Regions from separate parts of the Desulfosporomusa polytropa genome, predicted to be linked through region 3. Evidence: riboswitches for the same ligand, from Rfam matches in the RefSeq annotation. Region 3 holds a riboswitch; each other region holds the start of a gene.

Region 1 (10,767 bases), 1.9 Mb from region 3:
CCGCTTTACTACGGATAGCAATAACGTCTTCTTCAGATACCGGCTTGAGACCGCCATCAATCATAAGGTCGCGTTGGAGAATATTCCAGTCATCATAGTCATCAACATCCCAGTTGGAACCGGCAAACATGTTATCATAGTTCGGAGTTGCGCTGTAACCGGAACAAATAAAGTCAGTGCCTGGCAACATTTGCATCAGAGTTCGGGCGGTACGGCGAATATCGGAATGGGTAAAGGTTTGGTCATTACTTGAAGCAACTTCCAAGTCAAGCATTGCAGCTGTTAGGTTTTCACCAAGAATAGCGCGAATACCGGAAGGAACAGCGGCAGGTACGCCAACACAACTTACAGAACCGTTCTGGAGACCTTGGACCCCAGCGCCACGAGTCAGCATAATGCAGCGAACTTCCAGGTATAACATCGATTTGCCTTCAGCATAACCCATTTGTACTTCAGAACCAGTGCCGGAAGTAAAGCGCATTTTAAGACCGCGTGAAGCATATGCCGAGGCCAGGAAGGCTTTGGACCAAGGAGTGTCGTCACCATCTACGAATACGTTTTCAGTACCATATACCGAGATAGTTTCGGCATAAGCAGTGATGCCTCTCATGCCTAAGAGCAATTCGGTTGCTTCCTCAAGAGCGCATTGAGTAAGTACGCCACCACGACCTACTTGGGAACCTACTAATATGGACAAAGCATTAAACGGTGCATACCGAACAACAGCTACTGTTGTTTCCATTTCATCGAAACCGCGTAATGCTGCTTCAGCAGCATCGGCAGCAATGAGTGCTGGATTATCTTGCGGGTTAGTAACATGGCATTGATTTGAAGGAATCTTCCGGGCCCGCATTTTTTGCAAAGCCATCATCATTTCTACTACATTCATGGTGTTAAGTACAGCAACAATTTTTGCTGCCGTCAAGCCACGAATAATCTTAATAAGTTCATCCCGGGATACATTGACATCAACAAGCATTTTGGCAATTTCAACATCAGACATAGCCATTGCTTTATTAGCAATGCCAGTGTCAATAGCATAATCTGCGATAAATTGATCGATAAAGTCGAACTGGGCGCGAGGAATACCGTCCATTTCAACTACTTTACCGTTTTCAATCTTAATACTGGGTTTAGGATCGTTGGGGCTGCCCATAGCCATCAGGCCAACTTCCGGCCACTCGACTACGAAACCATCCTGATTTACAGGGCGGGCTTCCAACACCTCAAAACGTTTTGATCTCTTCATCTCAATTTCCCCCCTGTATTTTTAGATATATGGATTTGTCGTGGATGGAGCCGGACCAGCCATAGCTTCTAATACTTTTTTGCCTACTTCTCTAGCACTAATTACCGCTTGACGTACAGCACCGGAGTCACCAGTGATTTGAAGAATAACCTCGTTAGAGAAGGAAGTGCCACTAGCAGGGCTGGCATAACCGACAACTTCAACGCTGGCCGTTTTTACGGCGACATCAGACATTAAAACACCGATAGCAGCAGGTGCACCTACAATTAGGCCAAAGGATTTACCGATAGGTGCGCCAAAGGCTTTATTAATCGCATAGCTGGCGCGGGCCGTATATTGAAGCTCAAGATGACCGGCATCGTTACCATATACATCACCGAAAGTACGGTCAAGTTCTTTTAAAGCCACTTCTATGGCCCGACGAGCATCAGATACTTCTTCAGCCCCGAAAATAATCAGGCAACCATGACCTGCGCCACCTTTGGTATCACGGGCAAGCTCAATTGTTACGATTTCGGTATTGGTGGCTTTTACTGCTTCATCAGCAGCCATAATATGCGGGCCGGCGCCAGTACGGGCACCGAGAATACCGATAGAATGATACTTAGGATCAAGTTTCATTTTTTCATGTAACATAGGATCAACGTTGGCAATAACCAAACCTACCGTATCACCAATGGCAGTACCAACAAACTCGGTAATACCGGGGTTGCAGGCTGCCTTCACGGCTTCCTGGGCTGGAGCTGCCTGAGCTTCTGTCTCCATACGTTTCTTAATTTCATCCATGACCTTTTCGATCAACTGGTCTTGCATATAATTACACCTCCAAAATTATGGCTATTTAACTGTAGGAAGAATTTTCTCAACATCAGTATGCGGACGGGGAATTACATGAACAGATACTACCTCTCCCACATTTCTGGCAGCAGCAGCACCTGCATCAACCGCAGCTTTGACGGCGCCAACATCACCACGCACCATCACAGTAACTAAACCGGAACCAATTTTTTCATAACCTACTAAAATGACATTAGCTGATTTTACCATGGCATCAGCAGCCTCAACGGCTCCTACTAAACCTTTTGTTTCAATCATGCCTAACGCTTCGCTCATAATTACACCTCCTTTCGCATGAGATATTCTGTCAATTCAGCCAAACCTGCTCCGGTATACGCAGAAACACAAAAAAAAGGTTCTTTGATTCCTGCCTGTAAAAGACGGTTTTTGGCTTTTTCCTGGTCAGCCCCAGGGGCATCTATTTTTGTGACTACTCCTACTACCGGTCGCGGAAACATGGCAGTAAACCCGGGTGGGAGTGTGATACGACAATCTGTGGCATCCTGAACCATTAGAACTAACGTGGCCTCAGTAGCTGTCACGGCTAAAGCCGAGTAAAAACGCGGCATTTGCGCATATTCACCAGGTGTATCGATGGCTCCGTTAGTAAAACAGATGCTTGATGTTTTTTCAGCCTTGTTACAGTCATTATTAAGGGCATTAATTAATGATGTTTTTCCTGCACCTACAGGTCCGACCAACATAATCATATGCTGCTACGACCTTGTCAGCTTGGCGGTCGAAAAACCCAAACCCTCAGATAATAAGTTGACGACTTGCTTTAAAGCTGCCTCAACAGCCGAGACATTGCCGGTAATAACTACAGAACCAGTAAAGCGATCCATAAATCCAATTTGGACTGCTGCTGTTTTGGTTGCTGCGTCGGCTGCAATAATAGCTGCTTCACAAGGAGTAATTGTCAAGATACCAATGGCCCCCTTATCCACAATACCCAGTTTTTCGCACAGTTCTTTTTTGGGGTTGGCGATAAGATGCGCTAATGTTACCTGTTTACCAGGCACATATTCCTGTACTACTCTCGGCTTTTCTTGGAGCATGACCCCTACCTCACAATTCTGTTGTCTTTTTGACTCCTCTTAATAATTAGATTTTTTTGCAAGTTTACCTTGAGACGAACTTGCGTAACCACAGGACATATTTGCCTGTATTCCGGATAAACCACTCTTCAAGAAGCAGCTCTTATTTTCATCTCATGGTATTTCTTTGTGCTATCTTGGTGTTTTTGCGAATGAAAACAAAAAAAGACTGTTTCTCACAGTCTTTTTTGTATGTATTCAAGTTCTATATGATATTTATATTATGACAGTATTTTTTCGTTATATTCTAAAAATTTATTGCTACCCTTTTAAGACTTCAGAACTTAGTTTACTATTCTTAAGCTTTGTACGGTATTGATTGGGTGTAACCCCCACTTCCTGACGAAATACCCGGCAAAAATAACTGGCATCTTGGTAACCAGCTTCAGCAGCCACACGAACAACTGTCATTTCCGGCTTCTGCAGCATAAGTTTCGCTTTGTCAATTCTAACCTTAGTCAGAAACTCAACAAAGTTACAGCCCTGTTCTGCTTTAAAAATGCGGCTGAAGTAGTAGGGGCTTAAATGGACAGTTTGTGCAACTTCATCTAAAGAAATACTTTTATGGAAGTTTTCTGTTATATAAGCACAAGCCTTATTTATTAGTCTTACGTTCATACTGCTGCGGTTCTCTAGCATATTATCCATGAATTGATCCAGTGAATCCAGAATCCAGCACCGCACCTCTTCCCTGTCTGTGCAGCTTATCAAATGATTGATACAATTAAAATTGAGCAACGTTAATTTTTCGAGATTGGCCCCACCTTCTACAGCTGCTCTAGATAATACAATCAGTAGTTCCAATACACACGCCTTTACCGTCTCCATACTGGCTTTGGCTGTAAAGACTTCCTGTAAAAGCTGCCGCAAAATTTCCTTAGCTTGCTGCCGTTCACCACAGCGAACTTTATCTAGGAGATTGCGTTCATAATTAAAGGGATAGCGAAAGGAAGCAACGTTTAGGTGCGGCACATCATCAATATGGATAATTTGATTATCGCCTATATAAAATTTTTGTTGCTGTGCACTGACCGCTTCAAGGTATGATTTATGAATTTGCAGCGGGTCGTTATAATAACGGCCAATGCCAATTGTTAAGCTAATGCCTACTTGAATTATATCATCCCTGATTTTTCCGGCCAACTCCCGGACTTGCTGTTCGACTTGCCCTGGGTCGATATCACCTTCATAGCCGATAAAAATAATGATTTCATCGCCGCCAAAAGGTACCACCAGTATTTCTTTGCCAGCGATTTCGCAAACATGCTGATATACCTGCTGCTTAACCACCTGTTTTTCCAGTTCGGATGCCCTGCGGGTAAGCTGTTTAAAATTATCAATATTAGCTACCAAAATCACACCAGAATCAGCCTTGATCCCCAAGAAACCAGCCCGATCCCGAAAGTTGGTTAAATCAGTAACCTTGCCGGAAATCACGTCATGGATAAATGAATTCTTGATAAACGGCATAGCCTGATCGAGATTTTTTTTGAGTTCAACTTCTTCCTGCTCTTTGCACTTTCTCCGATGGATTTTTTCTACAACAGCCGTTAACGTCTGCAATAAGTCTTTAGGTCGCAGCGGCTTTAACAAATACTCTGCTGCACCCAATGAAAGAGCTTCTTTAGCATAGTTAAATTCATCAAAGGCCGTCAACATGATAATGGTTGTGTCAGGCAACGTTGCCCTGATGGCACGAGCCGCATCCAGCCCGCTAATCTCTGGCATACGAATGTCCATAAGCACAATGTCCGGTTTTTCAGCTGCAGTAATAGCTACAGCACTTCTGCCATCCCCGGTTTCAGCGATAATGCGCACTTCTGGACAATTACGTTCAATGATAAACCGTAAAGCCTGCCGTTCTAATTGTTCGTCGTCGGCAATCAACAGTGTATACATACATATGTCTCCCTATATAATTCACTACATACCTGCCACTTGCTGCGGTTCTGGTGTACTTAAATTAAAATCCGAAAGCTTTGCCATATTATACATAGTATAGGTCATGGTTTTAAGCATGGCAACCATCAATATCGCGCCAGTTCCCTCGCCCAACCCCATATTGGCCCTGATAGGTATATCATCAGCTAATATGTTGCCTAACAGCATCGCATAAGACATACCCGGCTCTTTGGACATATGCGAGGGTAACCCACAATGTTCTACCTTCTTATTAATCCTAGAAGCACAGGCAAAGGCGACGGCAGTAATAAAACCGTCGATGACAAAGGGGGTTTTGCGTTTTGCACACTCAATCATAGCCGCACATATAGCAACAATGTCCAGGCCCCCAACACAACGCAAAATATCTTCAATACTACGGAAGCTTTCCCGATGGCGTTCAACGCCTTTAGCTACTACAACACATTTTCTTTTAACAATCTCATTGACTGGTCCACTAGCGCCATACCCTACAACAAATTCAGGTAAGATTCCGGTCATGGCATGCAAAACGGCTGAGGAGGTAGTGGTATTGCCAATTCCCATTTCGCCAAAGGAAACTAAGTTTGCACCTTGCGTATCAATGGCATAGCCAGCCATCTCTTCCCCTACACGCCATGCCTGTTCAAATTCAGCCAGCGTCATGGCTTCCTCTTTCATAAAGTTTTTTGTACCAGCAACAACTCTGCGGTTAATACCTGCTATCTTTTTATTATTTATTCCGATATCAATGACAGAATAGGGCACATTATTGGCTTGACAAAAACAACTAATAGTAGCTCGCCCGTCTACCATATTTTGCGCCTGAAGGTAGGTGATTTCCTCTGGGCAAGTCGCCACTCCTTCTTCAATAACACCATTATCAGCAGCAAAAATCAAGTGATAGGGTTTGATTTCTGGATGCATCGTACCCCAAGCCAATAACATTTTTTTGAATATTTTCTCTAATAAGCCTAGGCTGTTTACTGGTTTTGCTGCACCATCAACTAAATTGTTTACTTTTGCCTGATAATTCACGTTTACGCCTCCAATTTTCATGTTTTGCGCCAATAATAAAATAAACCCTAGCCCAAAAGGGCCAGGGTTATGGTTTTCATAAATCCTGTCCTTCTGGTACTACCTCTGGCGCGGAGGTAAATAACAGCCAAAACAGGCAGGTCTCCTGGCTTACGGATCATAAGAATACCCTCGCCTTCCCGATTGCCGGTGGCATAATAAAAGTATTCTTCCCCGATTACAGTGGCGCGACCGCGTCGTTTAAGGATTTTTCAATCCTTCCGAGCTTCCCTATTCTCCTCTTAACTTACTAAGAGGCACCTGTATGGTGGAAATTTATTAAATTTTAATTTCTATATTTATCGTATTCTACAGGTAAACCTGTTCTCCTGTTAGCCTATGCACGATTCGCAAAATGTTGAAATATTTAGTCCAAAAAGTTCTATTTTATAGTTTTTACGTAAAACGAGATAGTTATCCCTTGTTATGATTTGTTGTTTTTTTGCTAACGTTTCTCGATTACGCCGCTATATCCTTGCACAAACTATAAAACAATGCTACTCTTTGGTGAACCGATGTATAAGGAGGCTATCGTCTTATGGAAAAGATCCATGAATATTTTATGACACCTATTAGCATCTTAGGTACAGGCTGTATGGAACGAATTGTCGCCTATATAAAACCAATGATGTTTAGAAAAGCTCTAATTGTCAGCGACAAAATTCTTGTCGATACTGGACTGATTGACAAACTTCTGAGCTTACTTACTACTGAGGGGATTTTTTATATCATATATAAGGACGTTTCGCCTAACCCAACAGTCGACCAAGTAAATTATGGTTTAAAATTACTTAGGGATAATGGCTGTGATTTCTTGATATCGTTTGGCGGCGGCTCCCCTCATGACTGCGCTAAAGCCATCGCTCTTTTAGCTACCAATGACGGTGAAATTGCCAACTACGAGGGCTTGAACCAATCCAAAAAACGAGCTGCACCGCTTATTGCCATAAATACGACAGCCGGAACAGGCAGTGAACTCACGCGGTTTTGCGTTATTACTGATGAGAAACGACACGTAAAAATGACCATTAACGATTGGCATGTTACCCCTATCATTGCGGTAAGCGACGCCGAACTCATGCTGGGCATGCCACCTGGTCTCACTGCAGCTACCGGCATGGATGCCTTAACCCATGCCATCGAAGCTTATGTATCGACAAATGCCAGTCCGGTAACTGATTGCAAAGCAGTAAAGGCGGTTGAGTTAATTGCCGGTAGCTTATGTACTGCCTATAACAATGGCAGCGACTTAAAATCTAGAGAAGCCATGGTTTTCGCGGAATACCTAGCTGGCATTGCCTTTAATAATGCCAGTCTTGGCTATGTACATGCTCTCGCTCACCAACTGGGCGGCTTTTACAATCTGCCCCATGGCCTGTGCAATGCTATTTTATTACCTGCTGTCATGAAATATAACCTGCCAGCCGCCATTACTAAATATGCTGATCTTGCCCGCGCTGCCGGAATCAATACTACCAACCAGTCATCAGAGGCAAGCGCCAACGAATTTGTCGCCCAAGTGCAGCAGCTTAATAAAGATTTGGGCCTGCCAGCCAGACTATCGGAACTACGAGGCTTTAAACCGGAAGACATACCTTTGTTGGCAGAAAATGCGCTTAAGGATGTCTGCTGCCAAACCAACCCCCGCCAGGGCTCACAACAAGATATCGAAGATATCTACCAATCAATTTTATAGGCTTAAAGAAAACCGCTAACGCGTTCCTTTGGCTTAAAGTTCAATCAATGGAATACGAAGAGAGGGGTTTTACTTTTGTCATTGCCACAAAAGTAACAAAAGGTCTAGGCCCAAAGCCTCCAAAAGCTGAAAAGCCAGGCGATATTCCTAAAATCCGTAAACTCGCTACGTGAACCGGTACCCCGATAATGGACACTATTATAAAGTCCGTATCGGGGTTTTTGTATGTTCATAGAACGAATAAATGTATATAATGAAATTATTAATTACCGGAGGCGGAATTTTAGTGAGTAATATATTCTATAGCGAATCGGATCAACACATCCTTCTGAGAAACCCCAATGTAGAGAAAGTAACTGACCGCTATATCTCGTATCATTCCGATTTTAAAATTAGAGCGGTCAAAGAATACTTATCTGGAAAGAAGCCTAGACAAATTTTTATTGACAATGGCTTCAATCTTCAACTAATAGGAGACGATAAACCATTTGTCTGTATCAAAAGATGGCGTATCATTTTCAAACAGCGTGGTGAGCAAGGTCTGAGAGAAGCGGGACGAAGTTCAAAAGGTATCCGTTTAACAGGCAGAGAGTCGTCCATTGAAGATAAGTTAAAAAAGGCCGAGGCCAAAATTTATTTTCTTGAGGCAGAAAATGAATTGTTAAAAAAGATACGGGAGAAAGAAAGAAGGCGTTAAATGCTGCAGAAAAGTTCCAAATCATATATCGAGTCATACGAAAGTATCCGAAGTATCGTATGATTAGTTACTTATGTGAGATAGCACAAGTTAGCCGTAGCGGGTTCTATGCCTGGCTGAAGGCAGCACCTAGTCGATACCAGAGAGAAGAGCATGACAGAAATGATTATAAACTGATTGAAGAAATATTTATTGCTACTAAAAGAAAGGGTGGCTGGCGCACGATAAAGATGAATCTAGAAAGAGAGTACGCAATTCTTATGAATCACAAGAAGATTTTGCGTATTATGCGAAGGTTCCAATTGGTTACGGTGGTGAGACGGAAGAATCCGTATCGAAAAATGGCAAAGGCAACTCAACCTCATAAAACGGTATGTAATCTGCTAAAGCGCAAGTTTGATCACCACGAGCCGCAAAAGGTCATGTTAACCGATATTACCTATCTATATTACGCCGAGGGGCGTAAGGCTTACTTATCGGTCATTAAAGACGGATCAACAAGAGAAATTTTGGCTTACCATCTATCGACTTCTCTCGAAATGGGTCTTGTGATGAAAACGCTGGACCGATTACAGGAAACTTTGGGCGGAAACATCCACCCTGACGCAATTATACACTCGGATCAGGGATTTCATTATACACATCCTGAATTTCAGTGCAGGGTGAAAGAATTATTGATAAAACAGTCCATGTCTAGGAAGGGCAACTGTTTGGATAACGCATCAATGGAGTCATTCTTTGGACATATGAAGGATGAAATTAATATAAAAGAGTGCCAAAGCTTTACTGAAGTTCAGAATAAGATCGATGAATACATTGAGTATTACAATTGCCAACGTTACCAATGGGGATTAAAAAAGATGACCCCAAATCAATATCGGGATCATCTTATCGCTTCCTAAAACGGATTTCTTCTCACTGTCCTAATTTAGGGTACCAGTTCACGCTCAAACAATACGGATTTTTTAACGGAATACCGCCCGGCTTTTCTCCTGCGGAACGCTTTTTCCGGCAAAGGCCGGGAGGTTACGGGGAGTTGCCGTGAATTGCAAGGCCTAACCCTTGCAATTACTACGATACCGTTAACCCCTTTGCATACTTTGAGTACTTTGCGGTAACAATCCTTAAAATAGGCTTGGTTTTAGGCTATGGAGTTAGGTTTGTTAAACCACAAAGGACACAAAGAGCGCAAAGGGTTTCGAAGGGTAAGCGGTTTTACTTTTGTCATTGCCACAAAAGTAACAAAAGGTCTAGGCCCTAAGCCTCCAAAAGCTGAAAAGCCGGGCAATATTCCTAAAATCCGTAAACTCGCTACGCTCAAACAATACGGATTTTTTAACGGAATACCGCCCGGCTTTTCTCCTGCGGAACGCTTTTTCCGGCAAAGGCCGAGGGGGCTACGGGGAGTTGCCGGGCGTAAACAGTACGGCCGCCTGTGCCGGGTTTTGTACTTGACGCCCCTTGTTTTATAATGCCTCCGCGACTCCCAAAACTTATAAATTCATAAAAAAAGTAATGCCCTACAGCGAGAATGAACTGCAGGGCATTACTTTTTTGCTTTACATGCCAAACATACTAATAAGCGCCTTTACCAGCAAACCTGAAACCATCCCCATAAAGGGGTCAGCTATTGCTGTCACAGTCATAGTTACACCACCAATAATGGTATCAACACTACCCACGCCACTATTTAGTGCCAAGCTGGCATTGATGGGTACAGTTACAATAGCACCTAACACTAAGAGAAAGCCGGCAATGGATTCATTTGGTACATACTTTCCAATCTTGACAAGTAACCCAGCCGCCAAAATAGCAGCCATACTGACCATCATTAAAACTCCTGACGCTAGTGGATGCGGCGCAGCTCCGGTAGCTGAAATGATAGCCTGAACTGGCGCACCGCCAAAAAGTGAGGATACGATATCAGCAATACTGCTGATAATTGTCAGATAATCAAGATTCACTTCCGTCTTGGCTAAGGTCTGCGCCGTAATATTACCAAAAGCGATATTGGCACCAATATTCAGAGCACTTAAGCCTAGCGCCCCGCGAACCACATTTTTCGTAAAGGACAGCTTTCGCATAACAAACCGTTCACGCCCCGGTTCAACCGCCAGCTGCTGATTCCGTTTTAACCAAACACTAACCAGCGACGAAATAGCAACACAACTAACAATAGCATAAATAAGTTTAT
Region 2 (10,767 bases), 1.7 Mb from region 3:
GCCGTGTAGTAGTCCCAGCCGCCTCATAGGTGTGAATATCCAGATTGCCTGTTACTTTATTAATAAAAACATCTGAATGTAAACCATAGGCCTTTTCCAAATTCTGTGCAGTAATAACTTCTTCCGGACTTCCGTCAGCAAGTATGGTGCCGCCAGTTAATAAAAGCAAGCGCGTACAAAACTTAGCCGCGAGTTTGATATCATGAGCAATAATAAGCACCGTCTTGCCTGCTTGGCACATGACCTGACAATGCCGGAAAATTTCCTCTTGGTACACCAAATCCAAACTGGCTGTCGGTTCATCCAGGAAGATGAGCGGTGTTTCCTGCGCCAATACCTTTGCCAGAAGAATACGCTGACGTTCTCCGCCTGAAACCTGCTGCACAGATTTCTCAGCCAATGCTTCAACACCGGTGAAAGCCATGTATTTTCGGGCAATCGCATAATCCTCACTCTGCTCATTCTGCCACCATTTCAGATATGGGTAGCGTCCAGCCAACACCACTTCTAGCGCATTAAAACCAAAGCCAACATTTACGTCCTGCTGCATATACGCCACAGCCCGAGCCAGTTGTTTGTCTCCCATAGTACGAATGGACTGGCCAAATACCTGGACATCCCCGGAGGCAATGGCGCCCATACCACGCAAGCCTCTGAGCAGCGTGCTTTTGCCTGCACCATTGGGTCCAATAATACCGATAAACTCACCTGGATTAGCCGCGAAAGAAATATCCCGCAAAATAACTTTTTCACCAATAGTAACGCCCACGTTAATGGCAGCTAAAACAGGTTGACTGACTATCTTCATGATAAGCCGCCCCCTTTCTGTGCTTTACGCAACAGATACAAAAAGTAGGGCGCCCCCACTAACGCTGTCATAATACCAACCCGAACCTCAGATGGTGGTATTAACAGCCGTCCCAAGGTATCACAAGCCACCAGGAATATCGCTCCGGCCAAAGCACAGGCAGGTAAGAGCGTCCGATGCTCTGGGCCAAGCAATAGACGCATAATGTGCGGCACAACTAAGCCAACAAAACCAATTGTACCACTAGCACATACGGCAATGGCGGTTGTCACGGCTGAAACAAACAACAGCACTAGTCGCAAGAAGGCCACCGGAACTCCGACTGAACGGGCTTCTTGATCGCCCAAAACTAAAATATTGAGGTGTCTGGCCAATAAAAACAAAATCATAATACCGATAATGACTGGGCCTGCAGCCAGATATACATGTTCCCAGCGACGGTAATCCAGGCCACCCACCGTCCAGAATAAGAACTCCCGCAGCCGATACTCGTTCATAAAGGTCAATATCCCAGAGGTCAAAGCACCCATTAGCAAACTTACAGCAACCCCAGACAAGAGAAGCACCATCACCGGGATTTTGCCATCACGCATAGCTAACGCAACTGTCACTCCGACTGCCAGCAGCGCACCCGCTAACGCAAAGAAAGGCATGTAAAAAATCCCGTTAGCTGTCACACCTAAAGCAATGGCAATAACAGCGCCCAATGCCGCACCGCTTGACACACCAATAATTCCCGGATCGGCCAGCGAGTTGCCAAATACCCCTTGCATAACCGCTCCTGATACCGCAAGTGCCGCACCCACCAGGATCCCTACCAGTGTGCGTGGCATACGAATATGCCAGATAACAGATATTTGTTCCTGGGTAACACCTGCCCCTTGAATGCCGGGAAGGTGTAATTGTTGAGCAATAACTGCCAGTGTGGTATTGATAGGTACAATTATCTGCCCCCAAGCCAGCGAGCATATGATCACTACAAGCAGCAACACACCCATCCCGCCAAAAAATATAGTTTTATTTTTAACCCTGCCGCTCATATCATCTTGTCCTTTTCACTAATTAGAAAGAATACTTGACACCCAGCTGGAAGTTGCGAGATGCCATAGGATAGTTACCCCGGCTACTTCCGGTTTCGCTAGAAGTGAGTTCATATGCCTTGTCTCCTAAATTAAAAACATTTAAGTAGACACTGGCAGCTGGCGACATCTTGTAATTGGCCGCCAAATTCCAGACCCAGTAACTGCTGTCAATAAATCGATTAGTGCTTAGCCCAGTTGCGCTCAGACCGTTGAGATTCACATCCCACTGCGTATCAGTATAACCTACCTTCACACGATACCCGTTTGGTTGACTGTTTTTGTCTTCCACTAGATAGCCCGCATTATCTTGATTGTTTTCTGTATGCACGTAGGAATAGCCAACTTCAGTGTAATAATGGTCAGAAAGCTTATGATGAATATCAAGCTCAAAACCACGTTTCTTTTGTTTGGCAATATTGCGCGCCCACGCATTGTTATCATCATAGTCCCAATCAATGGCATCTGTAAGCTTGCTGGTAAAGTAGTTGGCTTTTATTGATGTATTATCATTAAGTTTTTTATTCACCCCAACACTAAGTACATGCCCTTTTTCTGGTTTAAGATTAGGATTCCCTTTCCATGTCATTCCATAATAATCTATATTATAATACAAGTCATCCAGTGTAGGTGCCTTAAATACTTTATTGTATGAGAAATAAATATCGGTAGATGAATCGGCACTATAATTTACATTCACTTTAGGAGTTGTTTGCCCTCCAAATTTGCTATGATGGTCATAGCGCACGCCTGGTGTCATCGTCCATTTGTCTGTGACAGTAAAAATATCTTGCAAGTAAATTGCCGTATTCGTAACCGATTTATTTTCGTAGTTTACAATATCATAATATTCATCGTGATATGTATTTTCCAGGACTTCACCCTTTTCCCAGTCAAGACCGGTAATCAGTTTATGTTTGTCACCTAATTGCCAGCCTGTTTGGAAGGCAAAGCCTTGTGTTCTGCTTTTATAGATACCGCTAAAGTCTTGATTCATATAATTAGTATAAATGCGGGCAAAACCCGGCACGTTTTTTTGTTTATTGAAATCATAGGTTAGCGCCCAGTTGTTTGATAACTTTGCCGATTTAACGCTAGAGAGTGCAAACGCTGATGATACTGAATACGGTTGTCCGCCCTCATCATCCCAATGTTCAAAGTTAAACGTAACCGAACGATTATCATCAATTGTTTTATCTAACCGCATGGTGAAGCCTTGTCCCTCATATTTGCTATTCGGCCACCGATAGCTGTCACCTTTACTGCTGCCTGGTGTTAAGGCTGGATTCAACACGTTGTATTTCGTATAATCCTGTTCCTTTTTATTGGCGGTAACATACCAGCTAAATCCATTTTCACTGCCCTGCGTACTAAACCCATAATTGCGGTTACCCCAGGAACCGACAGAAACGTCCATTGTGGTTTTAGCCTCTGTTCCTTTGCGAGTAATAATATTAACCACTCCGCCGACAGCGTCGGAGCCATATAATGCGGAAGCGCCGCCCTTAACAATTTCAATACGTTCAATATTATCCAGCGAAATAATTGAATTTAGATCAATACCGGCCCGACTACCAATAACGCCCTGGGGCTGACTAATCCTGCGTCCGTCAATCATAACCAGCACACGGTCATCGCCGTTTAGACGAATTATCTGATTGGCACCAGCAAAACCTTTGGTAGTGACAATAACTCCATTAACGTCTCTGAGTACATCCCCCAAGTTGGCGAAAGCCCCTTTTTCAATTTGTTCTTTGGTAACAACCGTGACATTCGCAGCGGTTTTCGATACTGGCGTCAGCACCCTGTTCGCCGTTACCACCATTTCATCAAATGAAAACTGTTCTTGCTTAGCCGCCTCTTCTGCCAATGAAATACCGGGTATCTGGAATAGCAATGTACTTGTCACCATCGCACATAACCAAGTCTTTTTTGTACTTGTGGATTTCTTCCTTTTCACTATTGTTCACTCCTATTCTATACGTTCAGCTTAAATACCACAGGCATGGTAGTTTGACAGGCAATACTTTGACCTGACCCCCGCACTTTGGCTGGAACAAAACGCCAGCGCTGCACCGCAGCTGCGGCAGCATCATCCAGAAGTTCTGAACCACTGGATTGATAGATACTCACCTCGCCGGCGCGGCCATTTTCTAAGATTTCAATACTAAGCACTACAGTGCCTTCAATACCTGCCTGACGTGCTTTCTCCGGATAATTTGGTTCCCGGCGTGAGAGGATTCCGGGAGGAATGATTTCCCTCGCTGCGCCGGCGCTTTCCACTGAACCTGAACTACTTCCCGTAACACCGCCAGCAGGATTGCCAGCACCAGTTGCGGGTGTTCCTGCTGGAGATGCTGTTGTGCCTGTCGACGCAATCGTGCTACTATCAACAGCGACAACCGCCATAGCACTACTAACATCTACTACCGCCGCTTGCGTCATCTGTTCCGCTACAGGGTTGGTTTGTTGCTGTTGTGGCACCATCTCCTGACTTGATGGTGCTACCGCCGCCGGTGCCGGTATAGCCGCCAAAGAAGGGCTTGTCGGATCACTGGCTAACTCCAGCTCAATCAGCGTCTCCGGCATGGGAACAGGCAGGACAGCCTTACCGGCCAAGTACCCGACACCAGTTAACACAATACTATGCAAAAGCAAAGAAAGAACCATAGCTTTGCGCCAACGCGAACCTGCCACCCAATCCATTACTTATCCTTCCTTTCGGTCGCAATAGATACCCGCTGGGCCCCCGCTAGTTTCAATTCATCGAGAACAGCTACCACTTTGCCATATTCAGCCGCTTTATCAGAGCGCAGGATAAAAACCAGGTCGCTTTGCTTGCTCATTTCCAGTTGCACCCGTTTTTTCAACAATTCCAGTGGTATATCTTCCTGTTCAAATAAAACCCGTCCCTCTTTGGTAACAGCAATCGCCACACTGTGCGGTTTGTCGCTTTGGGACGAGGCAGCCTGCGGTAAATTAACAGGTATGGTCTGCTGATCAACCATATAGAGAGTACTCATAATGAAAAATACCAATAGGAAAAAAATAATATCAATCATGGGGATAATCATCAGTTTAGGCTGGCGCTCAGACCGCAAATTACGCAATTTCATGATGTTTCTCCTGTTTGATATGCCCCAACACTAACAGGCAAGCTTGTTCAACCTGGGTGATCAATTGGTCTAGGCGATGGTTGAAATAACTATACACAATCATCGCTAAAGTAGCTACACATAAGCCAGAGGCAGTAGCAATAAGCGCTTCCCCGACACCGCCAGTAATGGCCTGTGGCTGGCCAGCTTTAATATTCATGACACTGAAAGAACCAATCATGCCAATAACTGTACCCAGGAGACCCAAGAGTGGCGCAATGGTTACAATGGTGTCCAAATGACTTAGATTGGTACGCAAACCAGCAACAGCTAACGCAGCCTCACCCTCAAGCACACTTTCCACATTGGCACAGCCCTGTTGAATGTAGCCAATACCCTTGGCAGCAACACTAGCTGCAATTCCCTGAGTCTGTCGGCATAATGCATAAGCTGCTTCCCAATCAGCCTGTTCTAGCAATGGTGTAAGCTGCTCGCTAAACTCACGCATGTTGGTATTCATCTTTTTATAATATAAGAACCGTTCAACACCAATGGCTACAACCAGTAAGGAACAGGCCATAATCAAATACATAACCGGGCCACCTTTATGAAATATGCCAAAAAACTCTGCTATAATGCTCATCTTTGTTCCTCCGTTTTATGTAAATTACTTGTAATAATGCTCAGCAGCAATATCTGCCAGGTTTGCAGACAAGCTGCAGCACTCGTATCGGCGATCACAGGTGCTGTCACCCCAAATTTAGTGGCAACTGTCATAAGCAATTGATTGGCTACCTGACACACCTCACTACCAGATAATAATTCCCACTGCAGTTCATCCAGGAGATGTACATACAAAGCCCCATAGGTCACTAAGCAAGCATCACTGTCTATCTGGTATAGTTCATCTAAAAATTTAGGTTTAATCACAGCTTTTTCCGTATTATCTTCATAATAAACCTGCCATAGCTCTTCTTCTGCTAACCCATATCGTTTGAACCGGCGCAACATGCTGTGTTGCTGCTCTGGTGACAATCCAGTCTGCTTATACAAAGCTTCTTTAACAGCAGACACTACTGTCCGGCCAATCAATTCTCCCAGCTTCGAGTGTTTGCCCGCGCTCTCAAAGTACAGCGACGAGGTAGGATTAGCAATGACAATTGTCTGATCTGTACCTGAACCGGTAGCCAAACCGGTCGAGTAATTGCTGCCTGCCATGAGTTCTTGCAAGGCCGCCGTCTTGGCTTCCGTACAGGTAACCAGCGCTCTGCTTATAATGCCTGGCGGCAAATCAGCATCAATGACCAGAATAATATTGATAGTTCCAGGTTTTTCCACACTACTTTTATCAATAGGCTGAAAGTAGTCTGCTGGATCACCGACCCGCCCACCATTGACCTCAATACCGCCGGTAACAATGGCGGTTACTGTCAGGGTTTCATAGCATGCCGTATGGATAGCAACATTCTGCATAGAGGCCGCGGTCTCCATCCCAACCGTTGTCACCGGGTCCAGGCCGATTTCTTCGGTAATAAGCTTGATATGTTCCTGGTAGGTGAGCGCACGCAGGGTGCAGGCCATCCCAGCCCCAGGATTACAGTCATTATTAAACACAGCTGTCAAATCCTCCCGGTAACCCCCATTAACAATTGCTGTGCTGATTACCTTGCGTGGTTGCTCAAATGGAATGACAATACTTTTATAATACTGGTAAACAATATCGCCAGTAGATAAGGTACAAAGTTTCATGCTACTGCTCCTCGTACACTTCATTTTTTCTGACCTAAAAATACTGCGGATAAGCAGCCCGAGCTACGTCCTGTACGCCATACACAATGTACTGCGAAGTAGAAGTTAAGTGTCTGTCAGGCACAGCAATCATTTTTTTATTGCGAACAGCTTTTACCGACTGCAATGCCGGATCATTCTGTACATCCTCTGCGAACTTCTTCGTATCTGTTTTGCCACTATAATCCCAGACAGGCAGCAATATTACATCTGGATTAACACTGACAATTTGTTCTTTGGACAATACTTCATCACTATGCAGTCCAGCCAACGCCGCACCTTCTAATACCCCGGCCTGACGACAAATATCTTCAAAAGTACTGCCTTGTCCACCGCCGTCACCCATCAAGGAAAACCGGATAACTACCGGCTGACTGCCTGCAGGAACTTGCCGTACTTTCTCCTTAACTTGTGCCAGTTGAATTTCCATCTCGGCTACCAACCGTTCACCGGCTTGTTCTTCGCCAACAACATGAGCCATTGTTGTAATCGATTGTTTGACTTCGGCAATGGTGGTTGCGGTTTTATAGACATAGACCGGAATGCCTACCTCCCTGAGTGTTTGGCTTAGCGCTGGCGGCAGCCAGTCTGGAATAATTACAAGGTCTGGCTGAAGCGCAATAACGCTTTCGGCATTGGCCTGTATTTTTTTAGGAATCGCTTGGCCTTGTTCAACAATATTCGATACGCCACTGTTACCAGACAACTGCGTCAAGGCCGCAATACGCTCTTTGACTACCAGAGCCATAAGAATCTCATCAGTGCTAATAGAAAGCGACACAATCTTCTGGGGTTTTTGCGGAAGTTTCAATACATAGCCAGTACTATCTACTACTTCGTAACCCCCAGAACTGGCTGCACTTTCGCCTGGAGGCGAACTACTATTATTTTTTTCGGCACAACCACCTGTGAATACTAGCAGCAGTCCTAAAACCACAAGCATACTCAGTCGAAGGAATGACCGCTTAGCTAGGTTTACCATTGTCATAGCTTCATCTCCTGTAGGTTGTCTCTTCAGCAGATACTGTGCAGCATCATTGCCGCCAAAGCAGTGCAACCGTGTTATTTATCCTGCTTATTGAGAAAAAATGGATACACATAGCAAAACTCCCGACCACGTAAAGTCGGGAGTAATAAACAAACAGTAAGCTAATGCTAATAAAAAACTCCTGGTGTCAAAAACCAGGAGTGAATCAGCTAGTCGACAAAACGCCTACTGTAATCCCCTCCCCAAACCTCGTGGGTAACAAACGGTGATTGTCAGACAGGCAGTTCTCCTGACTCCGGATCATTGCTTGCTTAAACCTTCCCAGGAAATACATCCCAGTGGCGTATCTTAAGCTTGCTCCCCGTTACAGTGGCGGGACCGCGCCGGCTTTTAACCGGTCTTCCCTATTAAGCCCAGTTGGGCACCTACCTCAAATATTTTATTTTCCATATTCAGTATATACCTTTGTGAAAATACTTGTCAAGTTCTATGTCTTTTCCTTTTCATCTGAACAATAACTATAATTGACAATTATGTCGAAACAATTTATAGTTAAAGTAGCTATTCTGAATCATGAAGATTCGAAATTCCGGTATGAAACCTGAGGAAATGCTACCTTGGATGTTCATGCCTTTTTTATTAATTGCATTTCAGGAAGGTGAAAATATATGTGTAATACTAAGTTTTGGACAGCTGCCTGGCAGGAGGTACGAGATACCTCTAATTATGCTCCCAGTTATAGCAATAAACAGGGCTGGCAACAATTCTGGAATTCATTCGCCGAAGAACATGCACTGCGCAACCGCCAGAGCCGTTCTATTTATAATACCATTGTTGAAGGTCTTGTGGCCGACAAGGTGATCAGCCCCTTCAGCACCGTACTGGATATAGGCTGCGGTGCCGGTACCTATACATTGCCCCTGGCTTCCAAGGTCAGACAAGTTACCGGCTTGGACACAGCCGACCAAATGCTGGCGATGTTGAAATCCGAGGCCATACATGAAGGGCTTACATGCCGGATTGAGCCGCAGCAGGCAGATTGGCTCGATTTCCCATCTGAACCTGCCTATGATGTCGTGTTTGCGGCCAATACGACTGCCATCAATGATTATGACAGCTTAATGAAAATGAATGATGTGTCAACCGGCGTCTGTTGCCTTATCGGCTTTGCCGGCACTTACCATATCAAGGTTCGCTCTCTTCTGTGGGAACATCTCATGGGAGAACCCCCTGAGCATATGGCCTTTGACATTCAGTATCCGTTTAATATCCTCTATAATGAACGTTTCCTCCCGAACCTCAAGTTTTACAGTTACCGCGAGCGCTACCGGGAAACCCTGGCGTACATGATTGAGTACTACACCAGCTATTTTTCACTGTTTGGACTGGAAGGCCCAGAAACAACAGCTAAAATTACCGAGTTTATGACCAATCGGGCTGTTGAGGATTATTGTACTGAACTGATTAACACAACAATCGGCGTGCTTTGGTGGCGTGCAGACCGTAAAACAACTATTTTAGAATAGCCCACTACTATACAACATATATAAACACCCTGCGGTAAAGTGTTGGTTCGTAATTTTCACTTTACCCGCAGGGTGTTTTTTTATTACCTAGAAAATAAATCAAATTCCATTGCTTGCAAGAAAGTCACGCAGTAAATTCATACAAACAGCCTTGCGGTATTCTGCCGAAATTCTACCTCTGATAGGAACAATAGCCTGCGCATAGGCAGTAAGATACTCTTCCTTGACGTTCTTTGCTTCATCAATCGTCTTACCGATAAACATAGCATCAATATCTGCTCGCCTAATGATAACGTCGCTGACTGCACCGAATGCCGTCATACAGCTTGCAATCTTCCCTTGTTTAACGTCAAAGATGGCCGCAAAGGATACTCGAGAAATTGCTAAAGCATTTCTTGCACCCACCTTCTTATAATAGTAATTACTAAGACCGGTTCGCTTCATTAGAATTTCTACAAGCAGTTCATCTGCCTGCAGGGACGTTTTCTTTCTACCCAGATAGAACTCCGTAATAGGAATCACCCGTTCGCCCCGGCTGCTAACAAGACGCAGTTTAGCGTCTGTCGCGAAAAAAATCAGTGCGCTGTCCGCCTTAGGTGAACCGTTACAGATATTGCCACCAACAGTGCCCAGGTTGCGGATGGCCGGTGCCGCAATCTGCGATACCGCCTTCTTTAAAATAGCAGGCGCCAGTTCACTTTCCATAATATCAGTAAACGTGCACGCGGCCCCAATACGGATATACTCGCTATCTTCCACTATATTTTTCATCTCAGGTACTTTAGCCAGGAATAAATAGTTTGCATTTTCATCTGGTTCAAGCATCAAATCAGTACCCCCACCATAAGGGATAACCGTCTTTATTGCACGAATCTCCAAGGCTTCTTTCAACGATGCTGCCTGATAACTATTTACCATAAACCTTGCCCCTCCTTTGCGGCACTCTGAATCGCTTGGACGATGGCATTATACCCGGTACATCTGCAAAGATTACCTGATATACCTTCGCGAATCGCTGCTTCGGTAGGGTTGGGATTCTTGGCTAGAATACATTCAGAAGCAAGAATCATGCCTGGAATACAAAAACCACACTGCACCGCACTGACAGCAGCATACGCCTTATCCAGAGCGGCAAAGCGCTCTGTTTCACGATAACCTTCAATAGTCATAATCGTACTGCCTGCAATGTGGCCCATGGCTACCATGCACGAGTTAACCAATCTGCCATCAAGAATAACCGAACAGGCACCACATTCCCCTTCTTTACAACCGCACTTTACACCAGTAAGGCTAAATTCAGCTCGTAGCACATCAAGCAACCGCGCATTTTCTTTGGCAAGAGATGTAACCGAGTGACCGTTAAGAATAAATTCTATCATCGCTTATTCGCCTCCTGTAAAATGCTCATGGCATCTTCTTGTGTGAATGGCACCTTATTCAATGGAGCACCAAGCGCATTTTCCATCGCGTCTAGATAAGCTGG
Region 3 (10,767 bases):
TAAAAATAACACCAGAGCGGTCCATTTGCCACAATAGCGGCATCAGGAATACCGGCAAAAAAAGCTGCCGCGCCGGTTAAAGCACAAGTATTCACCTGGGTGCAAACATTACCCCACTGCAGCTTATCAACCATACAGCACCCCTCCCCGCCGCCCAGTCTGCCTTGCCAGCCGCGCTAATTTATTCAACAAGTCAATTAAGCCGCCAACGCCTAACGGCGGTAGGATCGGCAGAAAAAACTGCCGATTTTCTTCATCCTCCAGTTCGTGGGTTGTAATCAGAAGGTCTGCAGCTTTTATCATGGCTTCTCCCTCTTTTTCGTCCAAAATAGACGCTACCGTATATTTTTTTAGTTCTTGCCGCATGGCCTCTTTCTGCTCCCCGGTAAGTCCGTTAAACAAAACAATTCCCTCAGGCTTTACTCCAGCCAAGGTAAGTAATTCAATCACCATATCTGGCTGAAAATGGATGAGTGGCCGGCCAATGCCCACTACTACCCTTATTGTCTGCATGGCAGTACGGCACTGGGATAGCGGCAATTCCAGCCTTTTTTCCTGCACTGTTTCTGCCTGCAAGGTTTCTCGTTCCCGGTCCAAAATTCTGCCCAGTTGCCTGATCCAGGTTTTCGTTCCCTGCCAGCCTACCGGATATTCATGATCAAGAAAGGGAATCCCAAACTTTTCTTGTAAATCAACAGCAAGTCGGCGCATCCAGGTATAGGATTGCGGTCTTCCCCCCAACGGAATACAAAGCGCCGAAGCTGGAACACGTTTCAGCTCTTCCAGCGTAGCATATCCCGGAAAACGGCATTGTACCTGCAGACCAAAAAAACTAAGCAGTTCACCGATTTCTTTTGCGTCGGTTCCGTTCGGGCCGCCGCGGTCGCCCAGCAAGGTTACTGTATTAACGTTTTTAGGCTGCGGCTCCATAAACCGGTCTGTCAGAATTTTAGCTGTATAATAAAACCCGGCATGATACTCCCCGTCTAAAAAACCGCAGCAGGGCACGGTCATAATCGGTATACCCCACTCTGTCTCAGCCTCCCGGGCAATTGCCTGGGTATCATCGCCGATGACACCGGCGACACACGAATTAGCAACCATAATATACTGGGGGTTGTACCGCTTTACGACATAGTCAATACATTGTCGCAATTGATCGGCACCGCCAAAAATGGAGTGCTCTTCCTGCAAATTACTTGTTACTAACGGTGCCGTATATTGCTTCGGCACAAATGTCTGGCGGGCTACTGCATGATAGTGACCGCCCAAGTCCATATCACGAGTTACATGTCCGCAGGCCTTGGGACTGTGATAAATCACGACAGCCCCTTCGTTATGCGCCACGGCACGCCACACACCTGGCATACTGCAACTGCAGCTTCGTTTCATTGTTACCATATGCCGTTTATTCATTGTCATCGCTGCGTCCTTCCAATTCTCCCTCAATCTCCATATACAGCTTCTGCAGTTCTTCTTTGGTTTCCGGCTTGGCCTCCCATAAACCGCGTTGTTCTGCCTCTAGCAACACCTCGGTAATGCGGTGCAAGGCCCAGGGATTCACGTTTTTCATCCATTCCTGTACATCCGGGTCAAACGCATATTTTTCGGCAAATTTTTCATACATCCAGTCTTCCAGAACTGCGCTGGTCGCATCCCATTGATAACTGACCGCCACATAGCTGGACATATCTGCCGCGCCTTTATAACCATGTTCTTTCATCCCATTGATATACTTCGGATTCATGGCCTCACCCCGAAACCAGCGTTTCAGTTCTTCACTCAGACTGCGGATCTGCACCTTGCTACGATCCGAACTGTCACCCACATAATTGCGCGGCATTTCCCCTTTTATGCTGCGAACTGCGGCCACCATGCCACCACGATATGAATTATAATCATCGCCGCTCAGCATAGAAGACTCCCGGTGATCGACATTTTGTACCGTAATATCAAGGCTGCCCATACGCTTGCTGAATACGTCAGGCATGTATGTGCCATTGGAACCGACTCCATAAGCATGCCCGCCCCAGCGTACATACACCTTGGCAATATCATCAATGTTTTCCCAGTTTTTTGCCTCCAGCAAGCCCCCCACCCCTGCGCCATGAGCGCCCGGTGGGTCACCAAAGATGCGATACGAGGCCTGCCGCCAGGCTGTAGCCGGGTCAACACCCTGCTCTGTTAATTCCTGCGACTCCTGTAAAACATGTTTGCGGATATAGTTTTCTTCGATGCTTTCATCTAAAGACGCCACCATATCCACCGCTTTATCCATCCATGTAACCGAACTTGGCATACTATCCCGGAATAAGCCGCTGATACGTCCGGTGACATCTACTCTGGGACGCTTAAGCTCTGATAAAGGAATAACTTCAATATCACTAACGCGCAAACTGCCTTTTTGCCAAACCGGCCTTAGACCCATCAAATATAAAAACTCAGCTACACATTGCCCGTGATTGCGCAGATTGCTTGTCGCCCACAAAATAATGCCAACGCTTTCCGGATAGTGCCCTTCCTCCGTAACATACCGAGCGATAATGTCTTCTGCCATTTGTTTGCCGATTTCCCAGGCAACCGGTGTTGGCAGTGTCCGTGGATCAACACTGTAAAAATTGCGTCCTGTCGGCAATAAGTCTGCGCCGCCGCTGGTTGGCGCTCCTGAGGGACTTGGTTCAACATATTCCCCCTCCATTGCCGCCAGGAGATTCGTGATCTCCTGCGTTGTCTTCAACAGGCTTGGAGCAATGTGCGTACAAATATAACGGCTTACACACAGAAACTGTTCCCGCAATCCAGCCTCTAACTGACTTGTCCAGGGTAAAGCAAGCACAGCCTCCGCTTTTTCGACAGCAAAGTCATTTTCTGTTAAGACCAGAATGGCTTCCCGGCTTTTTTCCCGGATCTCATCAATCAACATGCCATAGGTCTTGCTGCCGTCAGCCAGCATTTTGCCGCTGTTTTCCAACAGCTCGTAAAAATCAAAACCAAACATCCCTGCCAGTGTTTGAATGAGTGAAGGAATATCACCATTATTCACACGCGTTAACGCCAATAAATATTCGGTGAGATGTTCACCTGTTGGCGGACATCCCAAGGTATGCAGTCCTATTTTCATTTGCATGTTTTTTATATCGGTTATAAACACATGCAAATGGCCCACATATTCGTCGAAATCAGTTGCTTCGGCTTCCGGCACATCTTCGTTTAGGTTAGCCTCTTTTACTTTATCCCTGATCATTTCCTTAATCGGTTCCATATCGGTATTGGCCGTATCTTGTTTGAAATGACAATATTCTTCTAGCAATGTTTCCAGTTCGGCCAATTCTTCATAGGTACCGGAGACGCTCATCGGTGCCGACAAATAGCTAATCAGACAGGCTGCGCTGCGCCGCTTGGCTTGGATTCCTTCCCCCACGCAAGTGATCCAATAGGGATAAATATTCGGCATATCATCAATCGCAATGTCCGGATAGCAGGCGTCGGACATGGCTGTCCCTTTGCCTGGCAGCCATTCCAGTGAGCCGTGTGTTCCAACATGAATCAATACATCAGCCTGCCATACATTACGCAGCCAATAATAAAAACCAAGATAATGATGGGTTGGCGCACAGTCTGGCGAATGATAAATTTTACCAGGGTCTTCCCCGAATCCTCGCGGCGGCTGAACAGTAATAAACACATTGCCGTTCAGCATACCGGGGACTAATAAAAAATCGTCATACTTAAACACTTGCCCTGGTGCTTCGCCCCAGTCGCTAAGTAGCTGTTCCTGGGTTTTTTCCTCCAAACCGGCAAAAAACCGGCCATATTGCTCAGCCGTCAATTTGCCGTCAGCTTCGCTGATTTGTTTATCGGTAATAAACCGCCGGTCATTTGTTGCGTGGGCAATTAACTCCTCCATAAACACCTGGCTATTTTCCGGTAGATGATCGACATTATAGCCGCGCTCCATCATTTCAGCCAACAACAGTCGGATACTCTCAGGAGAATCAATGCAGGAAGCGCTGCCAATATTGGAATTAGTTGGAGGGTAATTATGAAAAACAATGCCCACTTTCTTTTCCCGGTTAGGTTTATGCCGCAATCTTGCCCACTTGCCGGCTTTACGCACCAACATAGCAATCCGTTCAATGATGGGTTTCTTTTCATGTGTGCCATCAGGCAATTCTTCTCTTGTTGACACAGGCACTGAATGGATAATACCGTCAAACTCAGGCATAGCAATCGCATACGATATTTCTGAAGGACTCATGCCTGCAAAGCTCTCGTTCCACCACGCATATGAATTGTACAAATTATAAGCCTGCAATACCGGCACGCCTAAGTCTTGAATTACTTTTAACTCCAGGAACCGAGTCACCGTAAGCGAAAAAACAAAGTTATTAATTAGAACATCAATGATTACCTTACCCTGATCATAAAAGTAGGTTTCAAACGTTTTAGCCAAATCAGGCGAGCCCTCTGCCGTGTTCGCCATGTTATTCGTAAACACAACTAACGCATTATATCCTTGCCGTTCTATTTCACGGATCATTTCGGTTTGATAGCTTACATTGCCCCAAACCCATTCTTCGCGGGAAAAAATCATGGCAATGGTTGGGCGGTCTGGTAAACAAAACTGCTGACGGTAGAGCCTTACATCAGTAAATGCTTCCTCGGCACCAGGATGATAAATACCGTTCCACGGCAGTTGCTCTGGATCAGCATAGTTACAATCTGCCTGACTAAACTGACAACTCATCCATAACCACAAATTGCGATAATTTATTAGTCCGCTAAAGGATATATATCGCTGAATCAACCCTTTCTCTACCAGAGTAATTCCATATTCCAATACATCATTGCCAGGGTCAGCAATCAAATAAAGATGTTTAATTTTATGTTTCTGCAAAAATTCGAACGACTTCTTCAGAAACTTTGTATTTAAGCCGGTTCCCATCCAGGTAAACAGAATCATATCACTGGATAAAAACTCCTTCTCCCATCTATCGCTCCACTTTTCCGCATCTGTTAAAAGCGCAGAACTGGCAGACACCTGAAGCAGCCCTTCTTCACAAAGGGTCTTTTTCGCTTGGCTCATCATGGTATGCTGTTGTTCCATATTAGTTAGAAACATTATTTTTCCCATTAGCCTATCACCTCACTTATTACATAAATCAAAAAAGCTCTCCCAACAAAGTTGGGAGAGTTCAAAACACCTATTATATCCGATAAAAATCCCGGCATTAAAAACGCCGGGATGAGATAACGGTACAACAGTCTGACTGTAAATCCCCTCCCCATCACTCGTGGGTAAAAAACGGTGATTGACAGATAGGCAGTTCTCCTGGCTCTAGATCATCGCTTGTCCAAACCTTCCCAAGACTTTTTCATCTCAGTGGCATACCTTAGACTAACTCCCTATTACAGTGGCGGGACCGCGCCGGCATTACACCGGACTTCCCTATTAAGTCCTTACGGACACCTATCTCAATAATATGAAATTATAAAGCTACTATACAATCGCTAACAGATTCTTTTCCCTTGTAGGTAAATAATAAATTCAGCCTAGAAGCTTCTTTTATAACCTAACTGGAAGGTTCTTCCCAAGGTATAGTACTCTGACGTGGAATGGGAAGTAATATCCTTGCGATCAAACAGATTGTCTACTGTTAAAAAGATCTCGCTATCAGCTGCCGCTTTATAGCTGATATTGGCACCTGTCAGTAACATCGGCTTAATGCTGCCGCCGTCATCGGTATCGCGTTCACGGTCCGCTAAATAGGTAGCCGTAAGTGCTGCCTTCCATTTTTCATTGGTATAGTTTATTCCTCCGTTTAGCTGCAGCTTACCATAGTAGCGGTGCCAGCCTTCGCTATCGCCATTTTTGTCTGTTTCATATTTTTGCGGATTACTATAAGAAATGCCCCAGTTGGTATGCCAGCCACCGCCATTATTAATCGTGCAGGATAATTCAATTCCGGTATTTTTAATGTCTTCGTTGGTAGTGTTAAAGGTATCTGTACTTTCGACATACGTAGTTGAAATACTGTCATCTATCGCATAGTTAAACAGAGCTAACCGCCAAGCATGGGTATCAGTGTTCCGTTTTAATCCAATTTCATAATGTTCGCCTTGTTGTGGCTTTACACTGGGATTGCCTTTTACCCTGCCAGCTGAACCGTATATTTGGGTAAAGGTAGGCATCATGAAGGACATCCCGGCATTAGCATATAAGCTGGTATTATCGTTTAGTTTCTTCAGATATTGCAACTGGGGTGTAAACTTATTATAGTTTCTATCATCTACAGCACCCTCTGTCCAAGTTTCGCGGGCACTCAGGATGATATTGGACGAAGGATTCAGCCGATGATCATATTGCCCGTAAATAGAATATACGTTACGGTCAAAGGAACGGCTATCCCAGTCACCACTATCCACTTTTTCTTTCGCATCATAACTTTCTCTTTGGGCGTTAATACCAATAAGTAAAGTATCATCTTTTAATTTCCAGCTGTTTTGCACATCCAACCCAATTGTTCGATCTTTGTCAGTACCCTTGGTTACACTCGGCGTAGCCAGTTGTTGATATTTTTTACTTACCGTAGCCCAATACTCGTTTTTATGGCTATCCATTTCCTTTTGATTGAAATACAAAGTACCTTTTACATTATCTTTTTTATAGTTTAATTGCATTCGATTATAGGTTGTATCAAAATTACTGCTTGAGCTCAGGCTGCCAACAGTCGCTTTATTCGCCGCTTCATCATGGCGATAGAAATAGGTCGAATCACTTGTACCATAGGAATGGCTGAAATCCCAATTGTCATCAAATGTATAGCGCCAGGATAAATTTTTTCGGTCATTGCCGGAAAAATCATAATAACGTTTAGGCACATAGCTGGCACTAGTGGACGCAGTTGTACTTCTGGTATAACCACCAGATATGTGGTCAATTTCATCTGTTTTATTAATAGAATAATTCATCCCAAATTTACCAGCCTGAAAACTGACATTATTATTTTTTGTGCCATTATTGCCAGCAGAAGCTGAGATACTATTGCTTTTTTTACTCTTGGAAATAATATTGATAACCCCGCCAGTTGCTTCACTACCATATAATACCGAACCGCCGCCACGAATTACTTCGATCTTTTCAATATCATCTAGCGGAATGTCTTCTAAATTATAGCGTCCATGCAGGTTTAATGGTACACCATCGATTAATACTAATGTCCCTTTTTCTACACCGCGGATAATAATTTTACTGGTCATTGTACCCTGGGCATTTCCCATCGGCCCCTGGGCATGATAAATAATGCCTTCACTATACTTTAGTGCCTCAATTACACTGGTGGCCCCGGTGGCCTTTAACTCTTCCTGAGTATATACACTGATTGCCGCCGGTGTATCCAGGTCTTTAGTGGCATACCGCTGCGCCGTTACTACAATAGGATCTAAATTAAAGGCTTCTGCCTCTTCTGTCGCACTTACAGTTCCTGCTGACAGCATAACTGTGGCTGGTACTAACATGCCAATTGCGATTTTCCGTGCTAATTTTCCTCTAGCTTCTAAGCTTGCCATAATCTACACTCCTTGTATCTTTTATAAACATCCTTGTTTATTTTGGTACTTTGTTTCCACTTTAGAACTACTCTTCTTTTCGATCTTATCGCGTGTTTGATAGCATATATAACATAGCGTTAATGAATGATTTTCCAACATATTTCTCATCACTTCCTCTTACTCGCGCACTTTCTCCATTGTCCAGACGCTAATGCCTAGCAGTACCACAATATATACCAGCATAATTAGCCAAGACAGACCTGCCGCCTCGCCACCACTACCGATAGCCCTGAGTGCATGGCTGGCATGAGTCAGCGGCAAGAACTCCAGTACCCACCGGACAATGGCTGGTAATTTGTCAATGCTGAAAAAGGTAGCACATAAAAATGACATTGGCAGCAACACATATGTGCTAAAATTCCCCATTTCCTCATGGGACGGAATGAGCATAGCCGCCACAAAGCCTAAGCTTGAAAAGACGAGACAATTTAAGATAATAACAAGCCAAAATAATAGCGTCATCTGAAATTTGGCACCAAATACATAGGCCAACAGAATAATAATTACTGATGAAATTATGCCGCGTAAAGTTCCAGCTAATACCTTGCCAATGATAAACGATAACGAACTAATCGGAGCAACCAAATATTCTTCCAGTGTTTTGTGGTATAACCGGCTCATATTAAGCGGCGATGCTACTGAGTTAAAGCTAATATTCATAGAGTTAAGAGCAAGAATGCCTGGCACAATATAATCCAGATAATTGCCCTGACTCACCTGTACACTCCGCCCCACGCCCCAGCCAAAAGCCACCAAGTACAAAATTGGCGTAATCATCCGCGAAAGAATAAAGGTTCCCAGCCGTCTGTGAAGTACAACCCAATCCCGCCAAAATACAGTTGCAATATCTGTTAGCATTAGTCCACCACCTTTCTACCTGTTAGCTCAACAAAAACATCTTCCAAATTGGAGCGCCTGGTGGTGGTTGTCATGGTCAATGTCCCGGCAAACGCAGCCGCTTCTTCCCGGCTGTGAAAGAACTTAGTCTGACGGCCTTCATCCACATTCCACTCCACAACATACACGCCTAGGCGCTGACACAATTCTGCAGGACTATTCAGGGCAATCAATTTGCCCTTTTCCAAAATGGCTACCCGCCCGCACAAAAACTCGGCCTCTTCAATGTAATGGGTTGTCAGCATAACTGTCAGCTTATCAGTTGCCATGTGTCTGATTAAATCCCACAGACGCCGCCGTACCTGAGGGTCAAGGCCGACTGTCGGTTCATCCAGAAATAAAACCTGCGGTTCATGCAAGAGCGCTCTGGCAATCATCAACCGCCGTTTCATGCCGCCGGAAAGGTTCTGCACCTTATCATCGGCGCGTTCGGAAAGTTCGACATATTCCAGGAGTTCCAGAATACGCTTAGTACGTTTCTCACCAGGAATATGCTGCAGCCTGCCGTGCAACTCCAGATTTTCCTGGGCTGTCAAGTCTGCGTCCAGATTAAAATGCTGAGGTACAATGCCCAGTATTTGCTTGACTTTTTGTTCATCCTGCGGCAGCTGCCAGCCATTAATGCTTAGCATACCAGCTGTGGGCCGGGTTAGCATGGTCAACATTCTGATCATTGTCGTTTTACCTGCTCCGTTCGGCCCCAGCAAACCGAAAATCTCTCCTTGTTTTATATTCAACGAGATTCCGTCAACAGCAGTACGATCACCAAATTTTTTATCCAAATTTGCTATCTGAATCATGTTTGTAAACCTCTTTACCCAATAATATGTGCTCTGGTTTTGGCCCAGATTGAATATCCCCGGCGCATCAGCAGCAGAGAGGATTTAGCCTTGCCGGAATTTTGTTAGAAACGGGCAGTAACTCCCAGTTTATATGAACGCGGCAATGTATAGTAAGCCGATGTTGAGCTGTTATTGCTGACATCTTTGCGATCCAGTAGATTTTCAACGTCAAATGTCAATGTATACATTTTGCTCAAATCATGTGTAACATGCAAAGACACTGGGAAAAACGGCTTGATATCTTGCCCTTCATCACTGCGGTCAGCAAAATAGGTAGCACTTAAAGCAGCAGCTGTCGGACCGCATTTATAATTTAAAGCTCCGGTCAGTTGTACGCGCCCTAATGTTTTTTCCCAGGTATCGCTGCCACTGCTTTTGGATTCAGGATTTCCGTAGCTGCCGCCAACAGTATAGGAAAATTTGTCACTCAGCTTATTGTTGTAACTGGCTTCTATACCTGAATTACGGAACCCGGACAGGTTTTGGGCTTGTCTGGTAACACCGTCAGACAACGTTTTCCATTCGATCTTGTCATCAATATCTAATTTGAATAAGGCAACCTTCCAGCTATTGTTTCCTTGTTCCGCTTTATAGCCGATTTCGTAGTTCATACCTTTTTCCGGCTTCAAATCCGGATTGCCGACAAATGACCCCGAAGTGTAGTACAGTGATGTAAAGTTCGGCATATTAAACGATTTACCAATGTTGGTATACCAAGAACTATGCTCGTCAATCTTTGTTATTGTCTGAAACTGGGGACAAAATGCGGTGAACCGCTCATCGTCAGTATCTACGACATCTTCACGGGCACTAAGGATCATCCGTGTCTTATCATTCAGCGGCATGTCCCATTGACTATACACGGCATAATGATCCCGGTTAATTGATCCGGTTGCTTTAACTGCCGCCAATTTCCGGCTTGACGCGGAACCGGTAAAGGCCTGCTGGGTTTGCTCAAAACCCTCATCCTGATAAGTAAATCCGGCTAATAATTTTCCTTTACCTACTTCCCAGGCTTTTTGTGTATCCAAACCCAATACTGTATTTTCGGCTTTTGTCCAGGCCCGAATAGACGGACGAGCGGTTTCCAAGGTAGTATAGTCCAAATTTTGCTTATTGAAATATAGTTTACTGGTCAAACCGTCTTTTTTGTACTCCAATTGTGCCATATGCTTGTCATTTTCATAATGTGAATCCTGTAGGATGTTATTGGTACTATTTTGCCGGTACAGGATATGGTAATCATCAGCTCCATACATATAACTAAAATTCAAATTATCATTAAACTTATAATTCCAGATGAAGCTATTCCGGTTACTGTCACCAAAAGCAATTTTATAGTATACGGGCTTTTTTGTTGTCCCCAGTGTTGTGCTAGACTTGGTGTCAGTCACCGTACCGCCTTCTGTAGTCTTGC

What was found. Region 3 has a riboswitch for cobalamin ahead of cobN (cobaltochelatase subunit CobN). Riboswitches for the same ligand answer to the same signal wherever they lie in the genome.
Region 1: linked by a shared signal. The riboswitch ahead of ACZ449_RS17185 (nicotinate-nucleotide--dimethylbenzimidazole phosphoribosyltransferase) and the one ahead of cobN (cobaltochelatase subunit CobN) in region 3 are both predicted to bind cobalamin.
Region 2: linked by a shared signal. The riboswitch ahead of ACZ449_RS26655 (ABC transporter substrate-binding protein) and the one ahead of cobN (cobaltochelatase subunit CobN) in region 3 are both predicted to bind cobalamin.

What each region holds. Positions count from the first base shown of each region.
Region 1 is NZ_AP042400.1:3,279,541-3,290,307, forward strand. It holds gene ACZ449_RS17155 (propanediol/glycerol family dehydratase large subunit) at 1-1,249, opposite strand, end outside; gene pduB (propanediol utilization microcompartment protein PduB) at 1,271-2,062, opposite strand; gene pduA (propanediol utilization microcompartment protein PduA) at 2,087-2,365, opposite strand; gene ACZ449_RS17170 (EutP/PduV family microcompartment system protein) at 2,365-2,796, opposite strand; gene eutS (ethanolamine utilization microcompartment protein EutS) at 2,803-3,144, opposite strand; gene ACZ449_RS17180 (response regulator transcription factor) at 3,445-5,082, opposite strand; gene ACZ449_RS17185 (nicotinate-nucleotide--dimethylbenzimidazole phosphoribosyltransferase) at 5,107-6,141, opposite strand; cobalamin riboswitch at 6,260-6,460, opposite strand; gene ACZ449_RS17190 (iron-containing alcohol dehydrogenase) at 6,719-7,876, shown strand; partial or broken gene ACZ449_RS17195 (IS3 family transposase) at 8,163-9,475, shown strand; gene ACZ449_RS17200 (hypothetical protein) at 10,133-10,767, opposite strand, start outside.
Region 2 is NZ_AP042400.1:5,302,981-5,313,747, reverse strand. It holds gene ACZ449_RS26690 (ABC transporter ATP-binding protein) at 1-808, opposite strand, end outside; gene ACZ449_RS26685 (FecCD family ABC transporter permease) at 805-1,806, opposite strand; gene ACZ449_RS26680 (TonB-dependent receptor plug domain-containing protein) at 1,871-3,847, opposite strand; gene ACZ449_RS26675 (energy transducer TonB) at 3,865-4,593, opposite strand; gene ACZ449_RS26670 (ExbD/TolR family protein) at 4,593-5,003, opposite strand; gene ACZ449_RS26665 (MotA/TolQ/ExbB proton channel family protein) at 4,990-5,625, opposite strand; gene ACZ449_RS26660 (adenosylcobinamide amidohydrolase) at 5,622-6,731, opposite strand; gene ACZ449_RS26655 (ABC transporter substrate-binding protein) at 6,766-7,758, opposite strand; cobalamin riboswitch at 8,021-8,202, opposite strand; gene ACZ449_RS26650 (SAM-dependent methyltransferase) at 8,427-9,284, shown strand; gene ACZ449_RS26645 (FAD binding domain-containing protein) at 9,384-10,202, opposite strand; gene ACZ449_RS26640 ((2Fe-2S)-binding protein) at 10,196-10,663, opposite strand; gene ACZ449_RS26635 (xanthine dehydrogenase family protein molybdopterin-binding subunit) at 10,660-10,767, opposite strand, start outside.
Region 3 is NZ_AP042400.1:1,341,658-1,352,424, reverse strand. It holds gene ACZ449_RS08250 (nitrogenase component 1) at 1-134, opposite strand, end outside; gene ACZ449_RS08245 (nitrogenase component 1) at 127-1,422, opposite strand; gene cobN (cobaltochelatase subunit CobN) at 1,409-5,134, opposite strand; cobalamin riboswitch at 5,306-5,489, opposite strand; gene ACZ449_RS08235 (TonB-dependent receptor plug domain-containing protein) at 5,554-7,569, opposite strand; gene ACZ449_RS08230 (ABC transporter permease) at 7,729-8,469, opposite strand; gene ACZ449_RS08225 (ABC transporter ATP-binding protein) at 8,469-9,308, opposite strand; gene ACZ449_RS08220 (TonB-dependent receptor plug domain-containing protein) at 9,413-10,767, opposite strand, start outside.